DNA from 3 places in the Neorhizobium sp. 2083 genome. Region 1 is predicted to be linked to each of the others. Evidence: riboswitches for the same ligand, from Rfam matches in the RefSeq annotation. Region 1 holds a riboswitch; each other region holds the start of a gene.

Region 1 (3,271 bases):
TCGAAAAGCCCATGGACGACAAGCGGTCGGAATCAAGCTTGGCATCCTCATAGAGCTTGAGGCCCGAGAGAATATTGCCCTTGAGGAGCTGAAGCTGGTTGGAGGCTTCGGCGAGCCTGAGCGCGCCGGGCGGCTGGGTGCCGCCGGCCTTGCGGGCTGCAGCGCGCACGAAAGCCTGCGCCCGCAGGACCGCATCGGCGGCGATACCGTACCAGACGGCGCTCCAGAGAAGATGCGAGGTGGCAAGCATCGACTGGGCCGCGATCTCGGCGAACGGTTTCGGGAAGATCTGCGCCGATGGCGCTTCGCCCTGGAAGAGAAAACCGTCGGAGCAGGTGCCGCGCATGCCGAGCGTATCCCAGTCGACCGTCTTCTGCAGGGTGTACTGGCCGTGCCGGAAGACCGTCATGACCTGGTCGGTCGGGGCGGCGCCTTCGTTCGACCGCGAGGTGACCATGACCGCATCGGCATGGGCGCCGTAGGAAATCACGGTCGCATCCTTCGTCAGGCGGCAGGTGTCGCCATCGACCTCGATCGCGCAGATCGAGTTGCGCATGTTGCCGCCGATGCCGGCCTCGGTCGTCGCGGAGGCGACGAGAAGCTGGCGGCCGGCGAGTTCGCGCATGAAATCCATGTGCCAGGGACTGTCGGCGCCGTGCACCACGAGGCTCGAAACCTTGATCTGGTGCATGGCGAAAACCATGGCGCTCGAGGCGCAGGCCTGTCCCAGGATGGAGCAGACCTCGGCGATCTCGGTGATGGAAGCGCCCTCGCCGCCGAACCCGGTCGGGATCTGGATGCCGAGAAGGCGCTCGGCTTTCATGGCGTCGACCGCCTCGCGCGGGAAGCGGCCGTCCCGATCGACGGGATCGGCGAATTCAGCCGCTACGGTTGCCACGCGATGAGCGCGTGCGCTCAAGGCCATGTCTGCGGCAAAGGCGGGGAGGCTCATCTCAAGCGGCCTCGCGGGCTTTCAGGATGTGGGAGACCGTCTGCTCGATCGCTGCGATGCTGGCGAAGGACTTGCGGTTCAGAAGGTTGTCCGGGAATTCGATGTCGAACGCCTCCTCCAGGCCCAGCATCAGCTGCACCGATGCGAAGGAGGAAAGGCCCGCCGCATAAAGATCGGCGCCGTCTGCCAGCTCCGTCACCGCGACCGGAAGGCCGCCTACCCGCGTCAGCAATTCGCGAATGGTCTCGTTCATCTCGACATCTCCCGATAATTGGAAATCTGCGTTCATCGCCAGGACGGTTATTACGCAGGATAGCATAAGATTTCGGTAATAAACTTCATCAATTTGGAGCTGCGGGATTCGGTAAAATTCGATCTATCAACCACGCTTCGGCCGGCTTGACATGGGCCGCCTGCAGGTTTCTGATGCCGGCATTCACCAGGGGGGTCCCGCCAAGGGGCTGAGATACTGCTGGTCGGATCGGCTTTGGCCGCCCGAGGCGCAGTGACCCGTTGAACCTGATCCAGTTCATACTGGCGTAGGGACGGTGCGGGCGCTGCGGCAGCGAGGGCGGGGAACCGTCTTTCGATTTCCACCGCGTTTTTTCATCATTCCAACACTGGAACTGGGTCTCCAAACGTCAAACCTTGGAGCCTCGAACCATGAATATTGCAACCGCCAAACTCACCCCGGTCGTCACCACCGGCCCGCTTCCCGCCTCGACGAAAGTCCTGAAAGCAGGCGTCATCCATCCGGATATCCGCGTGCCGATGCGGCAGATCGCATTGCATCCGACTTCCGGCGAGCCGCCGGTCACCGTCTACGATTCCTCCGGTCCCTATACGGCCGAAGGTGCTGCGATCAGCATCGATGCCGGCCTGCCACGCCTGCGCGAAAGCTGGATTCTCGCGCGCGGCGACGTGGAGGCCTATGAGGGCCGCATCGTCAGGCCGGAGGACAACGGCTTTGTTTCCGGCGACCGGCTGACGCCGGAATTCCCCGTCCGCAATCTTCCCTTCAAGGCGAAGCCGGGCAGGGCCGTTACCCAGCTCGCCTATGCGCGGGCCGGCATCGTCACGCCGGAGATGGAGTTCGTGTCCATCCGCGAAAATCTCGGCCGGCAGGCGGAGAGACAAGCTCGCGTCCGCGACGGCGAGAGTTTTGGCGCCCATATTCCGGAATTCGTGACGCCGGAATTCGTCCGCCGGGAAATCGCCGAAGGCCGGGCGATCATTCCCGCCAATATCAACCATCCGGAATCCGAACCGATGATCATCGGCCGTAATTTCCTGGTGAAGATCAACGCCAATATCGGCAATTCCGCCGTCACCTCGTCGATGGCGGAGGAAGTCGAGAAGATGGTCTGGGCGATCCGCTGGGGCGCCGATACGGTCATGGACCTGTCGACCGGCCGCAACATCCACAATATCCGCGAATGGATCATCCGCAATTCGCCGGTGCCGATCGGCACCGTGCCGCTCTACCAGGCGCTGGAGAAGGTGAACGGCATTGCCGAGGACCTGACCTGGGAGGTCTATCGCGACACGCTGATCGAACAGGCCGAGCAGGGCGTCGACTATTTCACCATCCATGCGGGCGTCCGGCTCGCCTATATTCCGCTCACCGTCGACCGTGTTACCGGCATCGTGTCCCGGGGCGGTTCGATCATGGCCAAGTGGTGTCTGCATCACCACCGGGAGAGTTTCCTCTACGAGCATTTCGAGGAGATCTGTGACATCTGCCGCGCCTACGACGTGTCGTTCTCGCTGGGCGACGGCCTGCGTCCGGGATCGATCGCCGACGCCAACGATGCGGCGCAGTTTGCGGAACTGGAAACGCTCGGCGAACTGACGAAGATCGCCTGGGCGAAGGATTGCCAGGTGATGATCGAAGGCCCCGGCCATGTGCCGATGCACAAGATCAAGGAAAACATGGACAAGCAGCTCGCGGTCTGCGGCGAGGCGCCGTTTTATACGCTCGGGCCGCTGACCACCGACATCGCGCCGGGTTACGATCACATCACGTCCGGCATCGGGGCCGCGATGATCGGCTGGTTAGGCACCGCCATGCTTTGTTACGTGACGCCGAAGGAACATCTCGGCCTGCCCGACCGCAACGACGTGAAAGTCGGCGTCATCACCTACAAGATCGCGGCGCATGCCGCCGATCTCGCCAAGGGCCATCCGGCGGCGCAGGTGCGCGACGACGCGCTGTCGCGCGCCCGTTTCGAATTCCGCTGGGAGGACCAGTTCAACCTGTCGCTCGATCCGGAAACGGCGCGATCGATGCATGACGAAACCTTGCCGAAGGAGGCGCAC
Region 2 (3,271 bases), on a different contig from region 1:
GGGGTTTCGACCAGCGTGCCGAACCGCACCAGCGGCAGGCCGGCCTCGTGATCGAGATAGAGATTGGGCTGGTAATGAATGCCGATATCCGCCTGCCCCGCCGAGACGAGGCGCGGCACCGCGGAAGGGTCGGACGGCGGGATGAGCTCGACGTCGAGATTGGCATCGGCAAACAGGCCGCGCTCCTTGGCGATGACCATCGGTGCGTGATCCGGATTGACGAACCATTCGAGCAGCACGCCGAGCTTGTCGGCCGCCTGCGAGGAAGCGGGCGCGGCCAGGGTGGCGAGCGCGATGACGGACGCTGTGAGGATACGGATCATGACTGGGCGGAGCTCCTTGATGCGGATGAGGATGAGGATGCAGGATCGGCTTCGCTGGCCCAGGGGGCGAGGCCTGCGGTCAGCCGGTCGATGAGAAGCCTTAAAGCGACAGTGAGGATGGCGAGGACGACCATGGCGGCGAACACCGTATCGGTCTGCATGCGGGCATTCGCCTGGACCATGACGAAACCGAGCCCGCCGGATGCCCCGACCCACTCACCGACGACCGCCCCGAGCGGTGCCAGAGGCGCGGCAACCCTGAGGCCCGAGACGAGGCTCGGGATCGCCAGCGGCACGCGGATCGCAACCAGCGCCTGCCAGTGGCTCGCGCCCTCCAGCGATACGGCGTCGAGGATTTCCTGATCTGTGCGGCGAAGGCCGTCGGCAAAGGCCGAGGCGACCGGAAAGAAGATGATGATCGTCGTCATCGCCACTTTCGAGGCGAGCCCGAAACCGAGCCAGAGAACCAGGATCGGCGCCAGAACGAAGACGGGAAAGGCCTGCAGGACGAGAACCATCGGCCAGACGAGGCGCCCAAGCCGCGGCAATGCCGCGACCCCGAAGGCGGTCGCGATGCCGAAGGTGCCGCCGATGACCAGGCCGAGCGCGATTTCCGTCAGCGTAACTGCGCTGTTTCTCAGCAGGAACCCCGGCTGACGCCAGAAGGCGGAGACCACCTCAATCGGAGACGGCAGGATGTAGCGGGGCGGAGTAAAAAGCCAGACGCCAGCCTGCCATAGAGCGACAAGCAGGACGAGGCCAATCACCGCGTGGGACGCCCGCATGATGCTAAGCGCCGGATCTGACGACCGGAAACGGGCTTGGGAATGCGGAAAGAATGGATGTCATCGTCGATCTCCAGATCAGCTCAATCACGGAGATCCAGGTGAAGCGGAGAAGAGAAAAATCGTCGGAGGACGCCTGTTTCCGTTCCTACGCCGGCATGACCCGGATCAGGTTCAAGGGTCCGGCTCACCGCCATCTCAGCATCGTCAAGATGCCCCCCTCGGAATATCCCTGAGCTATCGGACGGAGAGGTTTTTTTGTCAATCCTCGAACGGCCGCCAAGATTAGAAGATGCAGCGGCGGAAGGCGCAAAATGCAAAACGCGGACAACCGGGGTGCCCGCGTTTCGAAACTTAAGGTCCGGTCGAATGCGACCGGCTCAGGCAGCCTGGCTGACGGCGTCGAGCGGGATCTCGACATCGATCTCCAGGATCGTGACATCCTCGTCGCGATCCATCTTGACCTGCACCTTGTCGCTGTCGACCTGCACGTGCTTGGCGATCACCGCGAGGATTTCTTCGCGAAGCACGGATACGAGGTCAGAGCCGTTCGACGAACGTTCGTGGGCGAGAAGCACCTGCAGGCGTTCGCGGGCCGTTGGAGCGGAGCGCTGTTTGCGGAAGAGGTTGAATATCGTCATGCGGCCCTCCGTGCGAAGATCTTGCCGAATATCCCGCGCTTTTCCCCCGGGACCGTGATCGGCAGAACCTCGCCGGCAAGCCGGCGTGCGGCCTCGAAATAGGCCATGGCCGGGGCGCTGCGCGCATCCGCCAGGGTGACCGGCGACCCGATGTTCGACGCGCGAAGCACGTCCATGCTTTCCGGAATGATGCCGATCAGCGGGATGGACAGGATTTCCAGCACGTCCTCCACCTTCAGCATGTCGCCCCGTTCCGCGCGGTTGGCGTCGTAGCGCGTGAGAAGCAGGTGCTTTTCCATGCGTTCGCCGCGCTCGGCCTTCAACGTCTTCGAGTCGAGCAGGCCGATGATGCGGTCCGAGTCGCGAACCGACGAGACTTCCGGATTGGTGACCACCACGGCCATGTCGGCATGGCGCATGGCAAGCGTTGCGCCGCTTTCGATGCCGGCCGGGCTGTCGCAGATGACCCAGTCGAACACCCGCCTCAGCTCGGTGATGACCCGTTCGACACCCTCCGGCGTCAGGTTGTCCTTGTCGCGCGTCTGGGACGCCGGCAGCAGGAACAGCGTCTCCAGCCGCTTGTCACGGATCAGCGCCTGCGAAAGCTTGGCTTCACCCTGAATGACGTTGATCAGGTCGTAGACGACCCGGCGCTCGGCGCCCATCACCAGGTCGAGATTGCGCAGCCCGACGTCGAAATCGACGACAACGACCCGTTCGTTTCGCTGTGCCAGAGCCGCTCCAAGTGCGGCAGTCGAGGTCGTCTTGCCAACCCCGCCCTTGCCTGAAGTGACTACGATGACTTTCCCCATCTTGCTCTCCTGTTTGCTGGCCGGTTTCGGCTCAAATAAGTTTCTCTGCCATGATCGAATCCCCTTCCAGCCAAAGCTGGACCGAGTGTCCGCGAAGGCCGGGGGCCATGTCGTCCGCCATCTTGTAGATGCCGTCGATTGCCAGCAGCTCTGCCTCGAGCTTGCGGCAGAAGATGCGCGCCGATGCGTTTCCGAGCGACCCCGCCATGGCCCTGCCGCGCAGGGTGCCGTAGATATGGATCGATCCGCCGGCGATGATTTCGGCCCCGGAAGCGACCGACCCGATGATCGTCACGTCGCCTTCGGGAAAGATCACCGACTGTCCTGACCGCACCGGGTCGCGAATGACGATGGACTGCAAGGTCGGACGTGCCTCGGGCACCGACGGCTTCGGCTCGCTGTTGCGCAGCTCGATAATCGGCTCCTTGGCGACGGCCTCGTCCGACACCGGCCGGCCGCCCTTGAGCGCCGGAGGCATGCCCTGCCCCAGGATCGAAGGACGGCCGCCTTCGATGCCCATGATATTGACGTTGCGCCCGGCAAGCTCGGTTATGAGCTCCTTCAGCTGAGCGCGATCGATCGGCAGATCGGTCACGTCAAGCACGACCGGGCGGCCGAGAAAGAAACCTGCGGAACGAGCCGCGAGATCATCCAGCCTGACGAGCCAGTCGTCGAAAGGAAGATCGGGGGCAAGGACGACCGCCAGAAAT
Region 3 (3,271 bases), on a different contig from region 1:
AGCGCCAGCGGCAACGATCGATGCCAGCGGCAGGATCAGGAAGGCGGTGGCAAGCAGGATGGCGAACGTGTCCCAGAGCCAAGCCGGCACCGTTCGGCCATCGAAGCGGCGCATGGCCCGGCCTGCCGTGATGCCGGTGTCATCAGGTGCCGGGAAAAGCGAAATCGCGATCAGGACCAGCGCCGTGATGCCAATCTGCAGCAGCGACAGCGCGATGGCGCGGGGTGGGTCGAAATCGAAGCGCAGCGACTGGTAGATCGCCACTTCGAGCGTCGTCGCGGCCGGTCCGCCGCCGAGCACCAGGACCAGTGTGAAACTGGTGGCGCAGAGCATGAAGATCAGTCCGGTTATGCCGGGGATGACGCGCCGCGCCGCGGGCCATTCGATGAAACGGAAGACGGAAAAGGGTTTCATTCCAAGGCTGGAGGAGAGCAGCCAATATTCCGCCGGCAGACGCTCCAGTGCCGCGAGCAGCAGCCTTGCCGCGAGCGGCAGGTTGAAGAACACATGCGCGAGCAGGATGCCGGATAACCCGTAAATGCTGACCGGCTGCTCAAGACCGAGCTTCAACAGTAGGCTGTTCATCACTCCTTGCCGGCCCCAGATGCCGATCAGGCCGAGCGCGCCGATCAACACCGGCAGGCCCATGGGCAGCGCCATCAACCGGATGATCCAGATGCGGCCCGGAAAGCGTGGGCGGCGTGCGAGCGCCAGGGCGACGGGGAGCGCGAAGACGACCGAAAGCAAAGTCGAGAGAGCCGCCTGGAGCAGCGTGAAACGCAGGATTCGCCAGGTATAGGCGGTAAACAGCCGGCTTTGGGTATTGCCCGCGTCCCAGGAGAGAAGGGCGGCGACAGCGATGCCGACGAAGAGGGCGATGCCGACGAGGCTGAGGAGCCCCCAGCCTATCCCCCGTCTCCGTTCAGCGCGTGTCAGCATGGGATCAGTTCATGCCCATTTTAGTTCATGCTCATGGCGGTCAGCCATTCGTCGATCCAGGTCTGGCGATTCCTGGCGACCTCGTCGGACCCCATGAGGAAAGTCTTGCCCGGCTGCACCAGCTTGTTGAAGGCGTCCGGAAGCGGTGTGGAGGTTTTTGCGACCGGCATCATCCAGTTGGTGGTCGGGATGACATCCTGGAAAGCCGGCGACACCATGAATTTCAGGAACTGTTTCGCCAGATCCTTGTCGCCCGCGCCCTTTAGCAGGCCGGCAACCTCGATCTGGATGTAGTGACCTTCGGAGAAGGACGCGGCCTGATAGCGGTCGGTCTTTTCCTCGACCATGTGATAGGCGGGCGAGGTCGTGTAGGAAAACACCATCGGCACCTCGCCCTTGGTGAACAGGCCGTAGGCCTCCGACCAGCCGGGCGTGACGGTCAGCACGCGTTTCCTGAGTTTTGCCCACGCCTCGGGCGCCTTGTCGCCATAGACCGATTTCACCCAGAGCAGCAGGCCGAGGCCCGGTGTCGAGGTGCGCGGGTCCTCGATGGCGATCTTCTGCGCTGGATCGCCGTCTACCAGTTCCTTGAGGCTCTTGGGCGGGTTCTTCATCGCCTGGGTATCGTAGACGACGGCGAAATGGCCGTAATCGTAGGGAATGAACGTGTCGTCGCTGTAATTGCCCGGCACCTTGGCGGCGGAGGCGTCGAGCCCGTGCGGCTCGAAAAGACCGGTCGCCTTGGCCTCGGAGATCAGGTTGGTGTCGAGGCCGAGCGCGATATCGGCATCGGTGCCCTGGCCTTCGAGCTTCAGGCGGGTGAGAAGCGCCACGCCATCGGCGACGCCGACGAAATTCAGCTTGCAGGCGCAGGTCTTCTCGAACGCCTCCTTCACCTTGGGGCCTGGACCCCAGTCGGAAATGAAGCTCTCGTAGGTATAGACGGTCAGCGTCTTTTCCTCAGCCTCGGCCGGCGCGGAGAAGGAAAGAGCGGCTGCGGCCGTCAATATCGAAAGAATGGTTCTGCGCATCAGCGCCTCCTCTGCTTGCGTTACAAGGGGAATAGGCGCTGATGAAGAGCCGTCTAATCCCTCCGCCGGTGTTAACCGGATCAGGTTCCGCGGGTTGGCCTCAAGGCCTCTCAGCCGCGCGAAAACGCGCGGCACCCCGTTAGAGCGAGACCAGATCTAGCGGCGGCGGGATTGACTGGCAAGAGGCCGGGCGGGATCAGGCGGCGGCGCCCATATCCATGTACATGATTTCCCAGACATGGCCGTCCGGATCCTGGAAGCTGCAGCCGTACATCGGACCCATTTCAAGGTTCGGCCTCCATTCGCCGCCACCGGCGCCGAGTGCCCTGGCCTTGAAGTCGTCGACCTCGGCGCGGCTGCCGGCGGAGAGGCAGTTCAGCACTTCCTTGGATGTCCGGGCGTCGGAAATGTCGCCGTTGATGAAGCCCCTGAATTTTTCGTGGGTGAGCAGCATCACGTGGATATGCTCGCTGACGACCATGCAGCTTGCCGTTTCGTCGGAGAAATTGGGGTTCCTGGTAAAGCCGAGCGCGGTATAAAAATCCGTCGCAACCGTGATGTCGACGACCGGCAGGTTCACAAAAATCATTCTCATCGGGTAATATCCTCTCCGTTTTTCCCGGCACATCCGCGTGCCTCACCCAAGGACGAAGAATAGGAGACAATCCCGACATCGATGTTAAATTTTCTCAGTGGTTCTGCGGAAACACCTTCAGCTCGCGCGGCACGATCGCCATGCCGCCGAGCCGGTTGGCGATGGCGTAGTCGATCGTCTTCTCGACGACGTCGGGCATGACGGGCTTGGTGAGGACACCGAGCGAGCCTTTGACGCCACCTTCCACATCGTCCGGATTGGCCGTCATGAAGACGACGGTGATGCCGTATTGCTCGGCAAGTTCACGGCCGATCTCCGGGCCGGTCCGGCCATCGGAAAGATTGACATCGACCAGGGCGATATCGGCGTAGGCCGCGAGCGCCAAGGCGTGTTTGCGGGCGTTCGCAAAACCGGCCACTTTCAGGCCCATGGATTCCACGGTTTCGGCCACATCGAGCGCGATCAGAAACTCGTCCTCGACGATCATCACTCGTTGATTCATCGCTTCCGCGGCCAGCCGACGACGCGTAACATTTGTCAGCATTGGAGTCCCCATTCGGTTGATCGGTTCCTTCGCTGGCCGATGAGTCCCAAGGACACCCCGACCGTTATTGACCCATCGAACGTCTCGGGAAGCTACATGTTCCGGTCCGCGACAAATATTTTTTTAGCTAACTATCTGTTAAGCATAACAAATCGTAAAACT

The links. A riboswitch is a leader RNA that binds a small molecule or an ion and turns the genes downstream of it on or off. The one in region 1 is predicted to bind thiamine pyrophosphate.
Region 2: it holds a riboswitch for thiamine pyrophosphate, as region 1 does, so the genes downstream of both, J2X76_RS16375 (ABC transporter permease) here and thiC (phosphomethylpyrimidine synthase ThiC) in region 1, are expected to answer to the same signal.
Region 3: it holds a riboswitch for thiamine pyrophosphate, as region 1 does, so the genes downstream of both, thiB (thiamine ABC transporter substrate binding subunit) here and thiC (phosphomethylpyrimidine synthase ThiC) in region 1, are expected to answer to the same signal.

Annotation. Positions count from the first base shown of each region.
Region 1 covers NZ_JAVDTC010000010.1:187,007-190,277, forward strand. Annotated here, with positions in the region: gene J2X76_RS28730 (acyl-CoA dehydrogenase family protein) at 1-952, opposite strand, end outside; gene J2X76_RS28735 (acyl carrier protein) at 954-1,205, opposite strand; TPP riboswitch at 1,384-1,516, shown strand; gene thiC (phosphomethylpyrimidine synthase ThiC) at 1,616-3,271, shown strand, end outside.
Region 2 covers NZ_JAVDTC010000004.1:38,244-41,514, reverse strand. Annotated here, with positions in the region: gene J2X76_RS16380 (ABC transporter substrate-binding protein) at 1-323, opposite strand, end outside; gene J2X76_RS16375 (ABC transporter permease) at 320-1,108, opposite strand; TPP riboswitch at 1,237-1,340, opposite strand; gene minE (cell division topological specificity factor MinE) at 1,489-1,749, opposite strand; gene minD (septum site-determining protein MinD) at 1,746-2,561, opposite strand; gene minC (septum site-determining protein MinC) at 2,593-3,271, opposite strand, start outside.
Region 3 covers NZ_JAVDTC010000006.1:166,679-169,949, forward strand. Annotated here, with positions in the region: gene thiP (thiamine/thiamine pyrophosphate ABC transporter permease ThiP) at 1-939, opposite strand, end outside; gene thiB (thiamine ABC transporter substrate binding subunit) at 960-1,970, opposite strand; TPP riboswitch at 2,011-2,119, opposite strand; gene J2X76_RS22585 (VOC family protein) at 2,167-2,565, opposite strand; gene J2X76_RS22590 (response regulator) at 2,660-3,109, opposite strand; gene J2X76_RS22595 (ABC-F family ATP-binding cassette domain-containing protein) at 3,270-3,271, opposite strand, start outside.